4 regions of the Sporosarcina sp. P16b genome follow, and region 2 is predicted to be linked to each of the others. Evidence: riboswitches for the same ligand, from Rfam matches in the RefSeq annotation. Region 2 holds a riboswitch; each other region holds the start of a gene.
The links. Region 2 has a riboswitch for cobalamin ahead of CSV77_RS07560 (energy-coupling factor transporter transmembrane component T). Riboswitches for the same ligand answer to the same signal wherever they lie in the genome.
Positions count from the first base shown of each region.

Region 1: linked by a shared signal. The riboswitch ahead of CSV77_RS03375 (ABC transporter substrate-binding protein) and the one ahead of CSV77_RS07560 (energy-coupling factor transporter transmembrane component T) in region 2 are both predicted to bind cobalamin.
Region 3: linked by a shared signal. The riboswitch ahead of metE (5-methyltetrahydropteroyltriglutamate--homocysteine S-methyltransferase) and the one ahead of CSV77_RS07560 (energy-coupling factor transporter transmembrane component T) in region 2 are both predicted to bind cobalamin.
Region 4: linked by a shared signal. The riboswitch ahead of CSV77_RS03915 (ribonucleotide reductase N-terminal alpha domain-containing protein) and the one ahead of CSV77_RS07560 (energy-coupling factor transporter transmembrane component T) in region 2 are both predicted to bind cobalamin.

Region 1 is NZ_PDYO01000002.1:70,890-75,079, forward strand. It holds gene CSV77_RS03370 (FecCD family ABC transporter permease) at 1-921, opposite strand, end outside; gene CSV77_RS03375 (ABC transporter substrate-binding protein) at 914-1,900, opposite strand; cobalamin riboswitch at 2,042-2,168, opposite strand; gene argS (arginine--tRNA ligase) at 2,463-4,130, opposite strand; gene CSV77_RS03385 (YwiB family protein) at 4,127-4,190, opposite strand, start outside.
Region 2 is NZ_PDYO01000004.1:173,082-177,271, forward strand. It holds gene CSV77_RS07550 (hypothetical protein) at 1-402, shown strand, start outside; cobalamin riboswitch at 1,245-1,383, shown strand; gene CSV77_RS07560 (energy-coupling factor transporter transmembrane component T) at 1,874-2,743, shown strand; gene CSV77_RS07565 (ABC transporter ATP-binding protein) at 2,716-4,190, shown strand, end outside.
Region 3 is NZ_PDYO01000002.1:508,655-512,844, forward strand. It holds gene CSV77_RS05575 (malate synthase G) at 1-1,775, opposite strand, end outside; cobalamin riboswitch at 2,177-2,309, shown strand; gene metE (5-methyltetrahydropteroyltriglutamate--homocysteine S-methyltransferase) at 2,457-4,190, shown strand, end outside.
Region 4 is NZ_PDYO01000002.1:174,059-178,248, reverse strand. It holds gene CSV77_RS03920 (alanine/glycine:cation symporter family protein) at 1-1,057, shown strand, start outside; cobalamin riboswitch at 1,351-1,525, shown strand; partial or broken gene CSV77_RS03915 (ribonucleotide reductase N-terminal alpha domain-containing protein) at 1,685-2,992, shown strand; gene CSV77_RS03910 (GIY-YIG nuclease family protein) at 3,138-3,863, shown strand; partial or broken gene CSV77_RS03905 (ribonucleoside-diphosphate reductase subunit alpha) at 4,092-4,190, shown strand, end outside.

The DNA of each region.
Region 1 (4,190 bases), on a different contig from region 2:
GACACCGACCGGTAATTCCGCCGGTGAAATAATCGTTCGCGCCACGAGATCGCAAATGATCAATAATGATGCACCGTTACACAATGATAACGGCAAGACGTGACGGTGATCGGAGCCCCATAACATCCTTGTCATATGCGGGACCACTAGGCCAACGAAGCCGATTGTTCCAGACACGGCAACAGCGGAACCAGTTAAGACCGAACCGCCTAGCAAAATCATCAATTTACGTTGTTTGACATTGACTCCAAGATGATGCGCACGTTCTTCACCGAATAATAAAGCATTCAATTCGCGGCGATTAAGCCACAGCATAAATGTACCGATGATAAAAAACGGCAGGACCATCAGAATATAATTCCAGCCGCGCATCGATACGCTACCAAGCAGCCAACCGACGATCTGACGGAGTTCTTCTTGCGTTAACGCGATCATCAGCGACAGCACGGAGCCGAGAAATGAGCCAAAAATGATTCCTGTTAAAATGATCGTCTCCATTTTCATTGATCGGTCGACCATTCGAGCAAAACCGATCACTAAAAACATCGTGATTGCGGCACCCATCATACTAAATACAGGTAAGGTGAACGCGCCAAGAACCGGCAGCGATATACCAAAAAAGAGTGTGATCACGGCGCCGACAGAGGCACCGGATGACACTCCGAGGGTGTAAGGATCAGCTAACGGGTTTTTCAAAAGCCCTTGGAACGCGGCTCCTGATATAGCCAGTGAGGCACCGACAATTCCGGCCAACAACACACGTGGCATACGGATCTTCCACAAAATATTACTCGCGGTCGCATCCGATTGATTCCATAGCGTCTCTATTGGTATTTTCACTGTACCGATCGATACGCCGAGCCAGATTGCCACAAGGAGCATGGCAATCGACACGACATAGGCGAGCGCAGTTTTATTCACCGAATACCTCAGGATAGACTGCTTTCGCAAACGATTCTAATCCGTCAGCCAAACGCGGACCTGTACGGCTTGTAATATCTTCATCCAGTTGAATGACTCGATCTTCTTTGATCGCAGTAACTGCATCAAACCCGTCACGCGTCTTAATATTTTCTACAACGTTTGGAACATAGCTATATATTGCCAAAATTACATCTGGATTTTCATCTACAATCGTTTCAGGACTGATCATAATCCAACCTTCTTCTGTCACGATGTTTTCAGCATTGATCATATCCAAAAACTGTTGTGGGAAAGTTCCTTTTCCTGCCGTGTAAATTTCAGGCGCATCGGAGTTTTCAATGAACACGCGCTTCTTGTCCGTAATGTCCGCTGCTTTCTTTTCGATATCAGCGACTTTCGTTTTCATATCTTCAACGATTTGATTCGCTTCCACATTTTTGTCCATAACTTTACCAATCAATTCAATCGTTTCATATGTCTCTTCAAATGTTCCTGCATTCTGTATAACGATCACAGGGATGCCTGCGTCACGAATCTGATTCAATCCTTCTTCATTCGAACCCAACATCATTTCATGTGCGAACACCGCTTCCGGTTGCAATGAAATCACTTTTTCTATGTTGACCGTAAAGTCCCCTACTGTATCTAGCTCTGTTACCTCTTTAGGATAGTCATCGTTTTCTGTTACTGCAATGACTTTATCTCCTGCACCAATCCCGTATAAAATTTCCGTGTTGCTTGGAAGTAATGAAATGACAGTTTCCGGCACTTTTTCAAATGTAACTTCTTTGCCAATCGCATCTGTCAGAGTGTATGGATAACTCGTTGTATCCGTTGATGCTTGTTCCGTTTTCGTTTCTTCGCCAGCTTGATTTTCATCTGCTGGTGTTTCTTCTTTTGCACTATCGCTTCCACATGCTGCGAGTAGTAGTACCGCGAGCATTGCTGTCAGCAGTAGTTGTAAAAACTTCTTCATGTGTGTTCCTCCTTTAATATGTGTGTTGCATTACGCAAGTCGCAGACACGAAAAAAATCCTTCGATCATTCGAAGGATTAGGTGGGATGAAATCAGGACGTGACTTCTTCCATTACACCTATCCTCGTAGGTTGCTGCGGAACTTCATTTTCTAAAAAGGCAGGTGACCTGGCTTGTGCATAGCACGTACAGTGGCGGGACCGCATCGGATTTGAACCGATTTCACTTTTCATCTCTAGTATTGAGAACCTTTTAGAAGATATGTAATTATGCTTTATTATAGCGGTAATAGTGAGGGTTGTACAGGGCGGTGCTGATCTTTCAAAAGTCATCCCCACTTCCTACCTGTTCTTGTGGTGGTAGGTTGAACCGCGCTAAAACTGGAAGAGACCGCGCATTTCGTGTTTAACACCGCGCAATTACTCTATGTAACCGCGCCAAACTGCTTGAAGATCGCGCTATTGGGATATTTCGTTGGATTTGATGAAACTTTGACAGGCAGTACTTCCAAAGACATAAAAAAGCCAAACAGTAAAAAATCTGCTTGGCCATTTTCGATATATTACATTCTTTCCGGTGCTTCAACGCCAACTAATTTCAATGCGTTCGCAATCGTCGTTTTAGTTGCTGTGATCAAAGCCAAACGTGCCTCGGACAGGTCTTTATTTTCCGGGTCGAGCACTTTATTCGCATTGTAGAAACTATGGAATGTAGCTGCTAGTTCTTGAATATATGTCGTCACGCGGTGCGGTGCGCGCATGCGAGCTGAGTCGCTGATAAGTTTCGGGAAATCTCCGAGCTTCTTCAGTAGCTCCAATTCTTTCTCATCTTGCAATAGCGTGACGTTTGTCGTTGACGCTTCCACGTTCTGTTCTTTTGCTTGACGTAGGATTGAACAGATACGTGCGTGCGCGTATTGTGCGTAGTAGACGGGGTTTTCATTGGATTTGGATACCGCCAAATCTAAATCGAAGTCCATTTGTGCATCGCCTGAGCGCATCGCAAAGAAATACCGTACAGCGTCTAGTCCGACTTCTTCTACGAGTTCACGTAATGTGACCGCTTTTCCTGTGCGCTTGCTCATTTTGAATTTTTCTCCGTCTTTATAGAGCTGAACCATTTGCGCCACTTCTACTTCGAGCGTATCGCGGTCATAACCTAGCGCCTGGATTGCTGCTTTCATACGTGGAATATATCCGTGGTGGTCTGCTCCCCAAATATTGATCAGTTTATCAAATCCACGACTTAGCTTGTCTTGGTGATAGGCAATGTCCGGTGTTAAGTACGTGAATGAACCGTCTTGCTTGATTAATACACGGTCTTTATCGTCACCAAATGTAGTGGAGCGGAACCAAGTCGCGCCGTCTTCTTCAAAGACATGGCCATTTTCACGAAGTTTTTGGAGTGCGATTTCGATCTTGCCGTTGTTATATAGGGACGTTTCCGAGAACCAGTTGTCGAAATGCACGCGGAAGTCCGTTAAGTCTTTCTTTAGTTTATCTAATTCGATATTCAAGCCGTGTTCACGGAAAAATGCAAGTCGCTCTTCTTCTGGAACATGGACATACTTGTCTCCATATTGTTCAACGAGGCCTTTTGCGATGGCGATGATATCTGCACCACGGTAGCCGTCTTCCGGCATTTCTTTTTCTAATCCAAGTGCTTCGAAATAACGAACGTCAATCGATAACGCTAAGTTATTTATTTGATTACCCGCGTCATTGATGTAGTATTCACGCGCTACGTCATAGCCTGCTTTGTCAAGAATATTACATAATGAATCACCAAGTGATGCCCCGCGTGCGTGTCCTAAGTGCAAGTCGCCTGTTGGGTTCGCTGAAACGAATTCAACTTGGATCTTCTGTTGCTGTCCGCTGTCGGAACGTCCGTAGTCTGCTCCTTGGTCCAGGACAGATTTCACGATATCTCCGAGACTGTCTGTTTTCAAGCGGATATTGAGGAAACCGGGTCCAGCAATTTCAATGGAGTCGATTGCCGTGTTTGTCGTATCAAGATGCTCCAAGATACTTTCCGCGATTGCACGCGGTGGCTTTTTCGCGAGTTTTGTCAACTGCATTGCGATATTCGCTGCATAATCGCCGTTCTCTTTACTTCTTGGTGATTCCAGTTTAATTTCCGGAATATCCGCACCTTCGACTAGTTGTGCTTTCTCAATCGCTTCGTGCAACGCTTCTTTAATTTCATGTTGAATCTGCTCTACTGCATTCATTGTGTTACCTCCGAGTAGGTTATTGTCAAATGGTATTTCCCTAATAAACTTTCGTCTGAA
Region 2 (4,190 bases):
GAATACTATGCGCTTAGAGAAGATAATGATCGAGAATATATCCTCATTTACGATAACTATACACCTTTAAAGAAAGGAAGCGGATATATACTTGTTATGACAAAGAGTGAGGAGAATAATGAATTATATTACAATGAGGCATGGAATTTAGCGAAGTTTAATATAGATGGAACAGATCCGTATGATTTTTTATTTGACCCACAGCAATCGAATTCCTTATCATCTAACGTAAATGAATCATTGAACGGAGTCCAGCAGATTGACAAAATACAAAAAGCGTTTTCTTCCTATTCCGTCAAGAAAGATGGGAACAGTGCATATTCACTAAATCAACTATTTACTGATAAAATGAGATTCTATCAAGAACTTGAACAGAAATACTCAGAAAAATTGAATGAATAGGTATTACAGTTAAGATGGAGATGTCATAAGGGGCATCTATAAGTGAGAATTGTTTTCTTTTGAATTAAGGTACTGGTCCCGACACAATCCAGAAACGATTCTTAATTAATATAGATTTGCGTGCGGACCTGGTACCTTTATTAATCATTCGCTAACAGTTCCTACTGCCAAGCCTGCAGTGGACTTTCACCACCGAGTATTTGCCCATGCAGGGTGCAGTTCAAAATCGTCAATGACGGCTATTCATCGTCCCCTTAAACGTATGAAGCGATCTATAACTTTTATTGTTAATTACTAAATAATCATCAAGCTATTATGAGAGAAGCAGGGCTTATATGAAATCAAGCATATTCGATTTTCCCACGGAGGTATAATCTTGTTTCATAGATGTTTCAGCTTCCTCATGGCTGTTTGAATGATCCGATCCTCCATGCCCTGAGAAAAGGAAATTTGAGCCTTCGAAGTTTTTATTATGTACAGGCCAAGAGCGTGAGAATCTTCTAAGGGAATGAGGTTGTTTTATAAAGGTTGAAGTGTGACGGGGACAATAGTTAACTTTGCTTGAGACATAAGAAAGCACTTCCTTGATACAATGATTGTACCAAGGAAGTGCTGTGTTTTAATGTGCGTCGTTTGATTGGGAGCTTAGGATATATGTTTAAGAATCCTGATGGTCAAAGAATTGATTCCTAATCTATATCAGTTACTTGATAGACTTTCAAAAAGTACATTTGCGGATCTTGTCTAAAAGCGCTTGAAACGGCACATCTCACTAAAACAGAAATCCATTCTAAGTACAGCGTCTATTGATTTTACCCCGCAAAAACTATAAGCTAGTTAATAGTTGCCTAGAGTGTTTTGGTTCTTTGTCCCGTAAACAAAGAATAAATAGAAATCAGGTGAGAATCCTGAGCGGTCCGGCCACTGTAATGGGGAAATATGCCCCTAAGTCAGGAGCCTTGCCAAAGTATGTAAGCATGACACCTTCATGGTCCCCATCTCATTCAAGAGGTGGGGATTTTTTGAATTCAAAACCACACTGCCACTGAAGAAACCGCTCCGTTTAATTTCAATGAAAAGGTAGAGGCTTCCGCGCTAAAACTAGCTGGCGGACCGATCCACTATACGTCGTCACTGTAAATCATTTAGACGATTCTCTCATTCCCCAGGAAATGAATGGGATGCTAAATGGCAAAGGACTGAATGACTTTACAGGCAGGATCACATTCATTGAAGGTATGAACGACATTCAATTCCAAGGTTGTCGCAGGTTTGGTCATCGTGGTAATGAGTAGGATGAAAAAAAGAAGGCATCAAAGAGAGTAGAGCGATATAATGAAGAAAGATCTAGTAGCCGTAGCGTTAGTCAATACGAACTGCAGGGCGGTGATGAAGTAGAGTTCCATAACACATGTGATGTAGATAGAGATCTAAACAGCTATATACGAAAATAAAGAAAGTAGGAAACTAGATGAGCGCATTCTCAAACTTTCACCCACTATTGCTACTTGTCTACGTTACAGTCGTTTTAGTCACGATGTTCAGCTCGTTTCATCCGATCATCGTGGCGCTGGCCATGATCGGGGGCATTCTGTATTTTCTCATGCTGCACGGAGTCCGGACAGCAACTAAGGACTTGATCTATTACTCTTTTGTTTTTCTACTAATTGCCGTAGCGTATCCAGCAACTGTACATAACGGTTTCACTCCGTTATTTTTCCTCCATGAACACGCGGTAACGCTGGAAGCTGTGACGAAAGGACTCGTCATTGCGGGAGCCGTAGTTGCAACCAGTTTCTGGACGAAGAGTTATTTCGAGATTTTCACGACGAACACACTACTTGCCGTACTGACGAAAGTGTCCGCTAGCCCAAAATTTCTCGTTTCCATGCTGTGGCGATTCATTCCGTTATTCAAAATAAAATGGCGTGAAAACCAAATGGCACAACGCGGAATCGGCTATTACAAAGTAGGGAGCAGAGTGGAAAAATTCCGTCGCGCGTTCGCATTGTGGCGGCAGACGCTCGTCCAGACAGCGGAGTTTAGCATTGTTAAGCCAGATGTCATGAAGGCGCGAGGGTATGGTATCGTGAAAGAGAGAACGCGGTATAAGAAGAGGCGATTCACAAAACGGGACGGAATATTGACGGCCGGACTCGTTCTGTTTCTTCTTTACTACATTGGATACTTCACACAGCACCAGACGCAGTATTATCCAGAAATCAGTGAACAGACACTAGGTGCAGGGCATTACGTCATCATCGGCTTGCTCATGTTATTACCGTTTATCTATGAAGCGAAGGAGAGGATCAAATGGCGATACTTACAGTCGAAAATCTGAACTTCCAGTATGAAGAACAGCATGTGTTGCGAGACGTGAGCTTTTCGATTAAGCGTGGAGAATTCATAACGCTATTCGGTCCTACCGGTTCAGGAAAGTCCACGTTATTGAAAATGATGAAACGGGAAATGCGGCCGAACGGTAAACTTAGCGGCACGGTGTATGTGAACGGCGAAAAAATCGATGAACTGCCCGCGTCAACTACAGCGACAGCTATTGGCTATATAATGCAAAATCCAGAGGAACAAATAGTCATGGAAAAAGTGTGGCAAGAGTTGGCGTTTGGTCTTGAGAATATGGGCATGTCGACGGTAGACATGCAACAAAAAATCGCTGAAGTCGCCAGTTTCTTCGGTATTCACAACTGGTTGCATGTTAGTATCAGTGATCTATCAGGTGGACAGAAACAACTCGTTAATCTAGCGGCGGTGCTTGCAATGGAGCCGGATATTTTATTGCTCGACGAACCAACGTCCCAACTTGATCCCATTGCGGCTTCCGTGTTTCTGACGCTACTTGAAAAAATCAATCGTGAACTCGGCATGACGATTTTAATTGTCGAGCATCGGTTAGAAGAGTTATTACCCGTGTGCGATCGAGTGTTGTTCATGGAAAACGGCTCGCTTCTTTATGACACAACACCGAAAGCAATCGGCAACTCCTTGCTAGAACATCCAATGCTCGACGCACTCACGACAGCGATGCGTGTCTACTATAAGCTCGGCTTCCGTGATGAGACGCCGATTACGGTGCGCGAAGGGATGGATTTCATTCGGCACTATCCATCGGCAATTTTACCGACGGATCCGATGAGAAAAAAGCATCCACCACTCATTACAGTGAAAGATCTGTATTTCCGTTACAATCGAAAAAGTGATAATCTACTCGCGGATATGACGTTTACGGTACATCGAGGCGAAATCTTCACGATTGTCGGGGGAAATGGAGTCGGCAAGTCTTCGTTACTAAGGTTACTCGCCGGACTGCATAAGCCGTATGCAGGTAAAGTATGGATAGACGAAGTCGCACCAAGCAAGTGGAAAGGGAATATCGTCTTATTACCGCAAAACGCACAAGCATTATTCATGTACTCAACGGTGAAAGAAGAGCTAATCCATGCGGTTCCTGTGCAAAAAATGCCGAAAGAACGGAGAGAAACGACGGTATCGAGTATGATGAAACAGTTACATATTGAGCATCTTTCGAAAAGAAATCCATTTGAATTAAGTGGCGGAGAACAGCAGAAGGCCGCGCTTGCAAAATTATTGCTGCTTAAACCGGATATATTATTGCTGGATGAGCCAACTAAAGGAATGGACGTCATGTCGAAAAAAGAAGTGACGGAGTTGATTCGAACGCTTCAAAAACAGAATATCACGACGATTATCGTGACGCATGATATTGAATTTGCAGCAGAAGTATCTACACGTGTTGGCATGTTGTTCGA
Region 3 (4,190 bases), on a different contig from region 2:
GATTGTACTTCTTCAGCAGACCAATCCGTATTAGGTGCCAATGGAACAGTAAGGATACCATCACGATAATCGATCGAACTGTCAATTCCAGCCTGTACTTCTTTAACATTTACTTCATGGTAGTGCAATGCATGTAAAATTGCAGCTGTTGGAGATGGAACCCACGCAGTGCTCGCTCCTGCTTTTGGATGTGCAATTTTCTGTTCAAGCATTGCAGCCATTAAGTCAGGCATAGCCCACATTCCTTTACCAATTTGCGCATGTCCAGGTAGACCCGCCCGGATTCCCACTGCAACGTTTGCAGCTTCATAAGAAGATAGCCATTCGGATGCCTTCATATCAGCTTTTCTAATGACCGGACCAGCTTCCATAGACGTATGGATTTCGTCACCTGTACGGTCAAGGAATCCTGTATTGATGAATGCAATACGTTCTTTCACTTCATTGATTGCGGATTTCAGATTCAGTGACATTCTACGCTCTTCGTCCATTACACCGATTTTAATTGTATGGCGCTCAACACCTAGCAGATCTTCAATACGATTAAATAATTTGTTCGCAAATGCCGCCTCTTCTGGACTATGCATTTTCGGCTTTACGATATAAATAGAATTATGAAGCGAGTTTTTAAACGCTACATTTTCTTTAAAGTTATGCGTAGCAATTAAAGATGTAAGAACACCGTCTAAGATTCCTTCAGGTACTTCATTGCCATTTTCATCAAGAATTGCATTATTCGTCATTAAATGACCTACATTACGTACGAACATTAATGAACGACCACGCAGTGTCAACTCTTTGCCGTCTACACCTATATACGTACGGTCAGCATTCAATTTTCTAGTAACTGTTTTACTACCTCGTTTGAATGTAGATTCCAAGTCACCCTTCATTAAACCAAGCCAGTTACGGTATACGCCCACTTTATCTTCAGCATCAACTGCGGCAATAGAGTCTTCACAGTCCATTAACGTAGAGAGTGCTGCTTCAATTACAAGATCTTTCACACCCGCCTTATCGCTTTTACCAATTGGGTCGTTCTTGTCAATAGCGATTTCGATATGCAATCCATTATTCACCAACAATACTGCAGTCGGTGCATCTTTGGAACCATTATATCCAACGAACTTGGACTCATCTTGCAATTGAGTCGTGTTACCGCTCTCAAGCGTTACTTCAAGTTTGCCTTCTACAATTTTATAAGCAGTTACATCTGCATGTGAACCTTCAGCTAAAGGCGCCGCTTGATCTAGCAAGTTTTTCGCGAAATCAATTACTTTCTGTCCACGAATCGGATTGTATTCAACACCAGCTTCAGCACCCGCTTCATTACTGATAACATCAGATCCGTATAGGGCATCGTATAAACTTCCCCATCGTGCATTCGCTGCATTTAATGCATAACGAGCATTATCAATTGGCACTACCAATTGTGAACCGGCTTGGTTTGCGATTTCATGATCAACATTAGCTGTTGTCACTTTGAAATCTTCGGGAACTGGCTCTAAGTAGCCAATTTCTTGTAAAAACTCTTTATATTTAACGAAATCAATTTCGCCTTTATTATTTTGATGCCATTCGCTAATGGTCTTTTGTAATTCATCACGTTTTTCTAATAGTGCTTTGTTTTCAGGAGCAAGTTCATGAATGAGCGAATCAAAGTTTGTCCAAAATTGATCATTTTGAATTTCTAAGCCCGGAAGAACTTCTTCTTTTACGAAGTTATATAGTTCTGTTGCGACTTGCAATTTACCTACTTGTTCATAGTTTGTCATGGATAAAAGCCACCCCTTAAAATTTTTCCGCTACACTGTTGTATAACATATAGCGATGAACACCCATCATTATCCATTATCCGGCAACACCCCATAGCCCGTCGATCAAAAATCGACTCAATAAAGACAAATGATCTCTTCACATGAAGACGTGTTAGTACATATCATACCTAAAGTCTAGTTTACTTTCAACTGAATTGTGAAAATTTTCACATCATAGTTATTCGTCTTCGAGACAACCTACTCGTAACAGTTATATAACAGTCGGCGTAATATGTTGTTTTATCATTTCGTATTATACTTCCATATCGTTAGTTGTTCTTTAGCTCTCATCACTAAATTCTAATAGTAAGTTGACACACTATTTTGCATGTGATAGCTTTAGAGACAATCATCTGAATTGAATAGTTTGAAAAGTAGGTGGAATGAAAATACTTTCATTTCTTAAAAGGGAATCCTTTTCTTGGAGCGGTCCCGCCACTGTGAAGACGCTAATGCGTCCAGCCAGACACCTGCCTATTTTTCATGACGCTAATCCTACGGTGAATAGGGAAGTGTTAGACAGTCGCAGTGTATCATCGCATGCTTATAAGTAGCATGTTATTTTATACGTACTCGCAATTCTAACATTTCCCCTAGAGATGTTTTTTTTATTGAAAAAAATCAAGGGGGAAATTATCTATGGTAAAAAGCAGTATAACGGGCTACCCCGTAATAGGTGAAAATCGTGAGTGGAAACGTGTACTTGAGGCATTTTGGTCAAAGAAGATCTCGGAAGATGAGCTTCTTCAAACAACGAAAGAGATTCGCTTGGCAAATTTGAAGAAACAGCAAGATGCTGGGGTTGATTGGATTGCTGTGGGCGACTTCACATTGTATGATCGCGTACTGGATACGTCAGCCATGTTCGGAATCATTCCTTCACGCTATAACTGGAAAGGTGGACAAGTATCCACTTCCACATACTTTTCGATGGCCCGCGGTAATGATGAGGCGGTTGCCTCCGAAATGACAAAATGGTTCAATACAAACTATCACTATATCGTGCCTGAATACGAAGGCCGGCGTTTTGAACTAACGGAAAACAAGCCTCTAGCTGCTTATCGTGAAGCCAAGAGCGAACTGGGTATTGAAGGTAAACCTGTTCTACTAGGCCCCTATACATTACTAAAATTATCCAAAGGGTACGAGGATAAAGATGTACCATCCATTATCCTGCAACTGATACCCCTCTATCAAAAAGTATTACAAGAATTACAGGATGAAGGTGTTCAATGGATCCAAATTGACGAGCCGATTCTATGTACATCAATAAGTTCAGATGAAATGAAGACTGTCACAGAAATTTATTCACAACTGACAAAAAATCTGAGCGGGCTGAATATTCTTCTACAGACATACTTCGATTCAGTTGAACATTATAGAGAAACGATCGCCTTACCTGTTGCGGCTATCGGACTAGATTTCGTCCACGGACGCGAAAGAAATCTAGAGAACTTGAAGCAATATGGTTTCCCAGAAGATAAAATACTTGCGGCAGGAATTGTAGACGGTCGCAACGTATGGCGTTCCAATTTACGTGAAAAACTTACATTGACTGAAAAAATTCAACAGCATGTTACAGCTGATAATTTATGGATTCAACCTTCATGTAGCCTGCTCCACTCACCTGTTACGACTCGCTCGGAACAGAAACTAGATAAAACCATTTTGAACGCGTTAGCATTTGCCGACGAGAAGATTGAAGAAATTAAAGCTATTCAACTAGCAGTACAACATGGATATGAACAAGTTTCTAAGGCATTGGATGACAGTGAAGCAGCATTGACTGCATTTAATTCACTTCCTGCTCGCAATAATAAAGAAGTACGTGAAGCGACTTCGGGAAGTCTTCTATCAGACAGTAAGCGGAATCTTCCATTTGCAAAACGCAAAGTGAAACAACAGGAAAAATTCCAATTACCACTACTTCCGACTACCACCATCGGTAGCTTCCCACAAACACCGGAAGTACGGGCTACACGCAATAAATGGAGAAAAGGCGAAATTACGAATCAACAATATAAAGATTTCGTTCAAGCTGAAATTAAAGAATGGATTGATATTCAAGAAGACTTAGGACTTGATGTATTGGTACACGGCGAATTCGAACGTACAGACATGGTGGAGTATTTCGGGGAAAAGCTTGACGGATTTGTCTTTACTGAAAAAGCATGGGTACAATCCTACGGCTCACGTTGTGTTAAGCCGCCAATTATCTTTGGAGACGTTGCGTTTATTAAACCAATGACTGTAGAAGAATCCATTTATGCAAAATCTCTTACAGGTCATGAAGTAAAAGGAATGCTCACGGGCCCTGTAACCATTTTAAACTGGTCATTCGTTCGTGATGACTTGTCTAGAGAAGAAGTGACA
Region 4 (4,190 bases), on a different contig from region 2:
GAAAGATGGTGACACATTCCGCGGAGGGCCGGCGTATTACATGCAAAAAGCGCTAGGCTGGCGGAAACTCGGAATTGTCTTCGCGATTTTACTGACGATGAGTTTCGGATTCATATTTAACGCAGTACAATCCAACACCATCAGTCAGTCATTCACTGAAGTATTCGGCATTCCGAACTGGAGTGTCGGGGTTGGCTTAATGCTAATAACAGGGATTATCGTCTTCGGTGGCGTCAAACGGATTGTAAAAGTAACACAAACCATCGTACCCATCATGGCGACTTTCTATATTTTGGTAGCGTTATATATCGTGATTATGAATATTTCAGAAGTTCCAGGCATTATTGTATTGATATTCGAGCATGCTTTCGGAATTAAAGAAGTCATGGGTGGCGGAATCGGGATGGCCATGATGCAAGGTGTACGTCGCGGTCTCTTCTCCAATGAAGCAGGTATGGGTAGTGTGCCAAACGCGGCTGCTACAGCGAACGTATCGCATCCGGCAAAACAAGGATTGGTACAAAGTCTAGGTGTGTTTTTCGATACCATCATCATCTGTTCTGCGACCGCATTCATCATTTTGCTTGGCGGATTGTATCAAACAGGTGAAACAAACGGTATCATCTTGACACAAAACTCCATGGCTGTACAAGTAGGCGCATGGGCACCGTACTTCATTGCCGGTGCTATCATGTTCTTCGCCTTCAGTTCTATCATCGGTAACTATTATTATGGCGAAACCAATATTGAATTCATTCATGCCAACATCGTATGGAAACGAATCTATCAAGTTCTTGTACTGGTCATGGTATACTTCGGTGCAATCGCAAAAGTACAAGTTGTATGGGATATGGCCGACCTATTCATGGGACTAATGGCCATCATTAACTTAATCGTCATTCTACTACTTGGTAAAATCGCCTTTAAAGTACTGGACGACTTCACTAAACAACGTAAAGCCGGCAGAAACCCTGTCTTCAAGTCAGCCAGCATCCCTGAATTAAAAGGCGCGGAATGTTGGGAAGAGACAGCGGAAAAACCAGAAGATCGTTTGTAATGGGGGTGATTTGTGGATGTAAGGGATATGATTTCTCAATCTTTAACTTATCACCATGTATAAGTTAGGATTATAGCGGAAATCCCTTATTCACACACTCCTAAGTTTAAAGCATTCACACAAACCATTTAGTCAAGAAGTAAAAAGTTTGATATACTATAAAATACTGAATAACAAAAATCGAATCGTAGTTCAGAAGAAGGATTCTGAACTTCGGTTCGATTTTTGTTTTGCATGTTTGAACACAACATGTTAGGGTTATATATGAATCAACACACTATATATAGTGTGTAACAGCAAATAGATGAATTGGTACCCACCACGTTTAAAAGGGAATCCGCCACTAACGGAGCTGCCCCCGCAACTGAGGGCACGGACGACTATCTTATAAAACCACTGCTTCGGCGGGAAGGAAAGATGGAAGAACGATGTGCCAGCCAGTAGACCTGCCAGTCATCTCAGCAAAACATTCTTCGGGGTTGGAGAGTGAAAGCACAAAGCAGTCTTATTTCAGTCTGCCTAAAACTTTCCGCGATCTACTAAGCGTCAATTGACGACTCCCGATTTTATTGGGAGTTTTTTTATTTAGTACATAACCGAATTAATTAACTAAAGGGAGCGGATATCATGGCTATTATTCAAGAAACTAAGGGACTTAATCTAGTGTTGGAAAACTTACAAGAAGAATTCGGCAAGAAACAAATGGAGCCGTTAATCGAAGCGAGTGAGAAATTCCAAGAGCGCCACCCGGCTAGCACGGCAACTGAATGGACGAACGCGATGGTGCTGGAGTCTTTAAGCCGTATTGATGAAGCAAATACGTATTGGACGTTTGTAGCGGCACGAATTTATTTATTCGACGTCTATGCAAAGCAACAAGCATTGCGTGGGGCGGATGCTTATACCGACTTTGCGAAAAATGTAGAACGCTTGGTGGAACAAGGTTTATATACATCCGTTCTGACAGAGAAATACAGCCTAGATGAGCTTCAGGAAATCGGTAAACTACTCGATCCTTCCCGTGATCTATTATTCACATATATCGGTTTGAAAACATTGGTAGACCGATACGTAACCGTAAACTTTAAGAAACAGCCAGTGGAGCTGCCGCAAGAGCGCTGGTTGATCATCGCGATGACACTAATGCAAGACGAAACAGTAGACCGCATTCATAAAGTTGGCGAAGCATACTGGGCGATGAGCAATTTATACATGACGGTCGCGACACCTACATTATCGAATGCAGGCAAGATGCACGGTCAGCTATCCAGTTGCTTTATCGATACAGTGGATGATTCCTTACAAGGGATCTACAACAGCAACACCGATATCGCGAACTTGTCGAAATTCGGTGGCGGTATCGGCGTCTATATGGGGAAAGTTCGTTCTCGTGGTGCATCGATTCGTGGTTTCGAAGGCGCGTCAAGCGGTGTTCTGCCATGGATCAAACAGTTGAACAATACGGCAGTCAGTGTCGATCAACTCGGTCAACGTCAAGGTGCCGTAGCCGTTTATCTCGACGTATGGCATCAAGACATCTTCACATTCCTTGATCTCAAGCTCAATAACGGCGATGACCGTTTACGTGCACATGACATTTTCACAGGCGTTTGCTTGCCAGACTTGTTCATGGAGAAAGTCGAGTCCCGTGAAGACTGGCATTTATTCGATCCACATGAAGTCCGCACGAAAATGGGCTATTCATTGGAAGACTTCTATGATGAAACGAAAGGACAAGGAACATTCCGCGAGAAGTATGAGGAATGCGTCCGTAATGAAGATTTATCACGAGAGACGGTTTCCGCGATTGAAATTATGAAACGTATCTTGCGTAGCCAGCTCGAGACAGGAACGCCTTTCATGTTCTATCGCGACGAAGTAAACCGCATGAATCCGAATAAGCATGAAGGTATGATTTATTCTAGTAATTTGTGTTAACAATAGCACCTTCAGTCAGTAATGGCTGTCGAAAACTCCGTTAAACGGGGGAACTCTTATTTAGTAAGACAATCCCGTGCTAAATCTCAACTTTTGTAGTATCATCAAATAAAGAACATTTGTTCTATAGGGGATGATATTTGTGGAAAAGCCATTTGGTTTTGTTTACGAGACTACAAATACAGTTAATAATATGAAATACATTGGAAAATGTATTTACGGTCGGATAAATAATTGGGAAACATATTTGGGTTCAGGTCTTTATTTGAAAAGGGCTATTAAAAAGTATGGTAAGGAAAAGTTTATCAGGGTAATTCTGGTTGAGGCATACTCAGATATAGAGTTGAATCAACTTGAGGAATATTATATTTCTAAACGAAATGCTGTAGAATCAAAGGAATATTATAATATTAAAATGACATCTATTGGCGGAGATTGTTTTACAACAAACCCAAACAAAGAGCATATCCGCAGTTTAAGAGTGAAACAAATGACAGGCGCTTCAAATCATCAATACGGGAAACCAAAAACCAAAAAGATGATTGAAGCAGTCAAAAAGAAGAACTCAAAAGCAATTATAATAGATGGAATTGAATATTCATCAATAACTGCAGCATCTGTTGCACTTTCCCTTTATTGTACAACAATTTCGTATAGATTAGACTGTGATAACTTTCCTAGCTATAAGAGAATTGTCCCGAAATCACTAAGACCGACCAACAAACATGCTGCTTGTAAATGCCAAGTCCATGACGTGGTATATGAAAGTATTGCAAAGGCGGCATTAGCTCATGGCATTTCTACACATGCTATGAGAAACCGTATGTATTCCCGTAACTTTCCAGACCATCATATTATAGTTGAGTAAATGCCTAACGACTATCGAAAGCATAGCTAGTTGAAATAGCACTAGTGAAGAAGCGAGTAGAGTACCCCTCAAGCGAGGCCCTGATGAAAAACAGGGATAATTCATAAAGGGAAAAGCGGAGCATCCTACCAGGTCGTGCTGGGGATGATGATATAGTCTCCTCTGCATGGTGACATGCAGCAGCAATTAATTGCGGATTAAGCTTTGCGAGCTTAATTGAAGAAGAGGACTGAAATACTGCAAAATATGTCAGCGAGTACACATGAATCCGTAACACTAGAAGACGATATGGTCGTCACACGCACAAAGCCAGGTGATTTCGTTGTA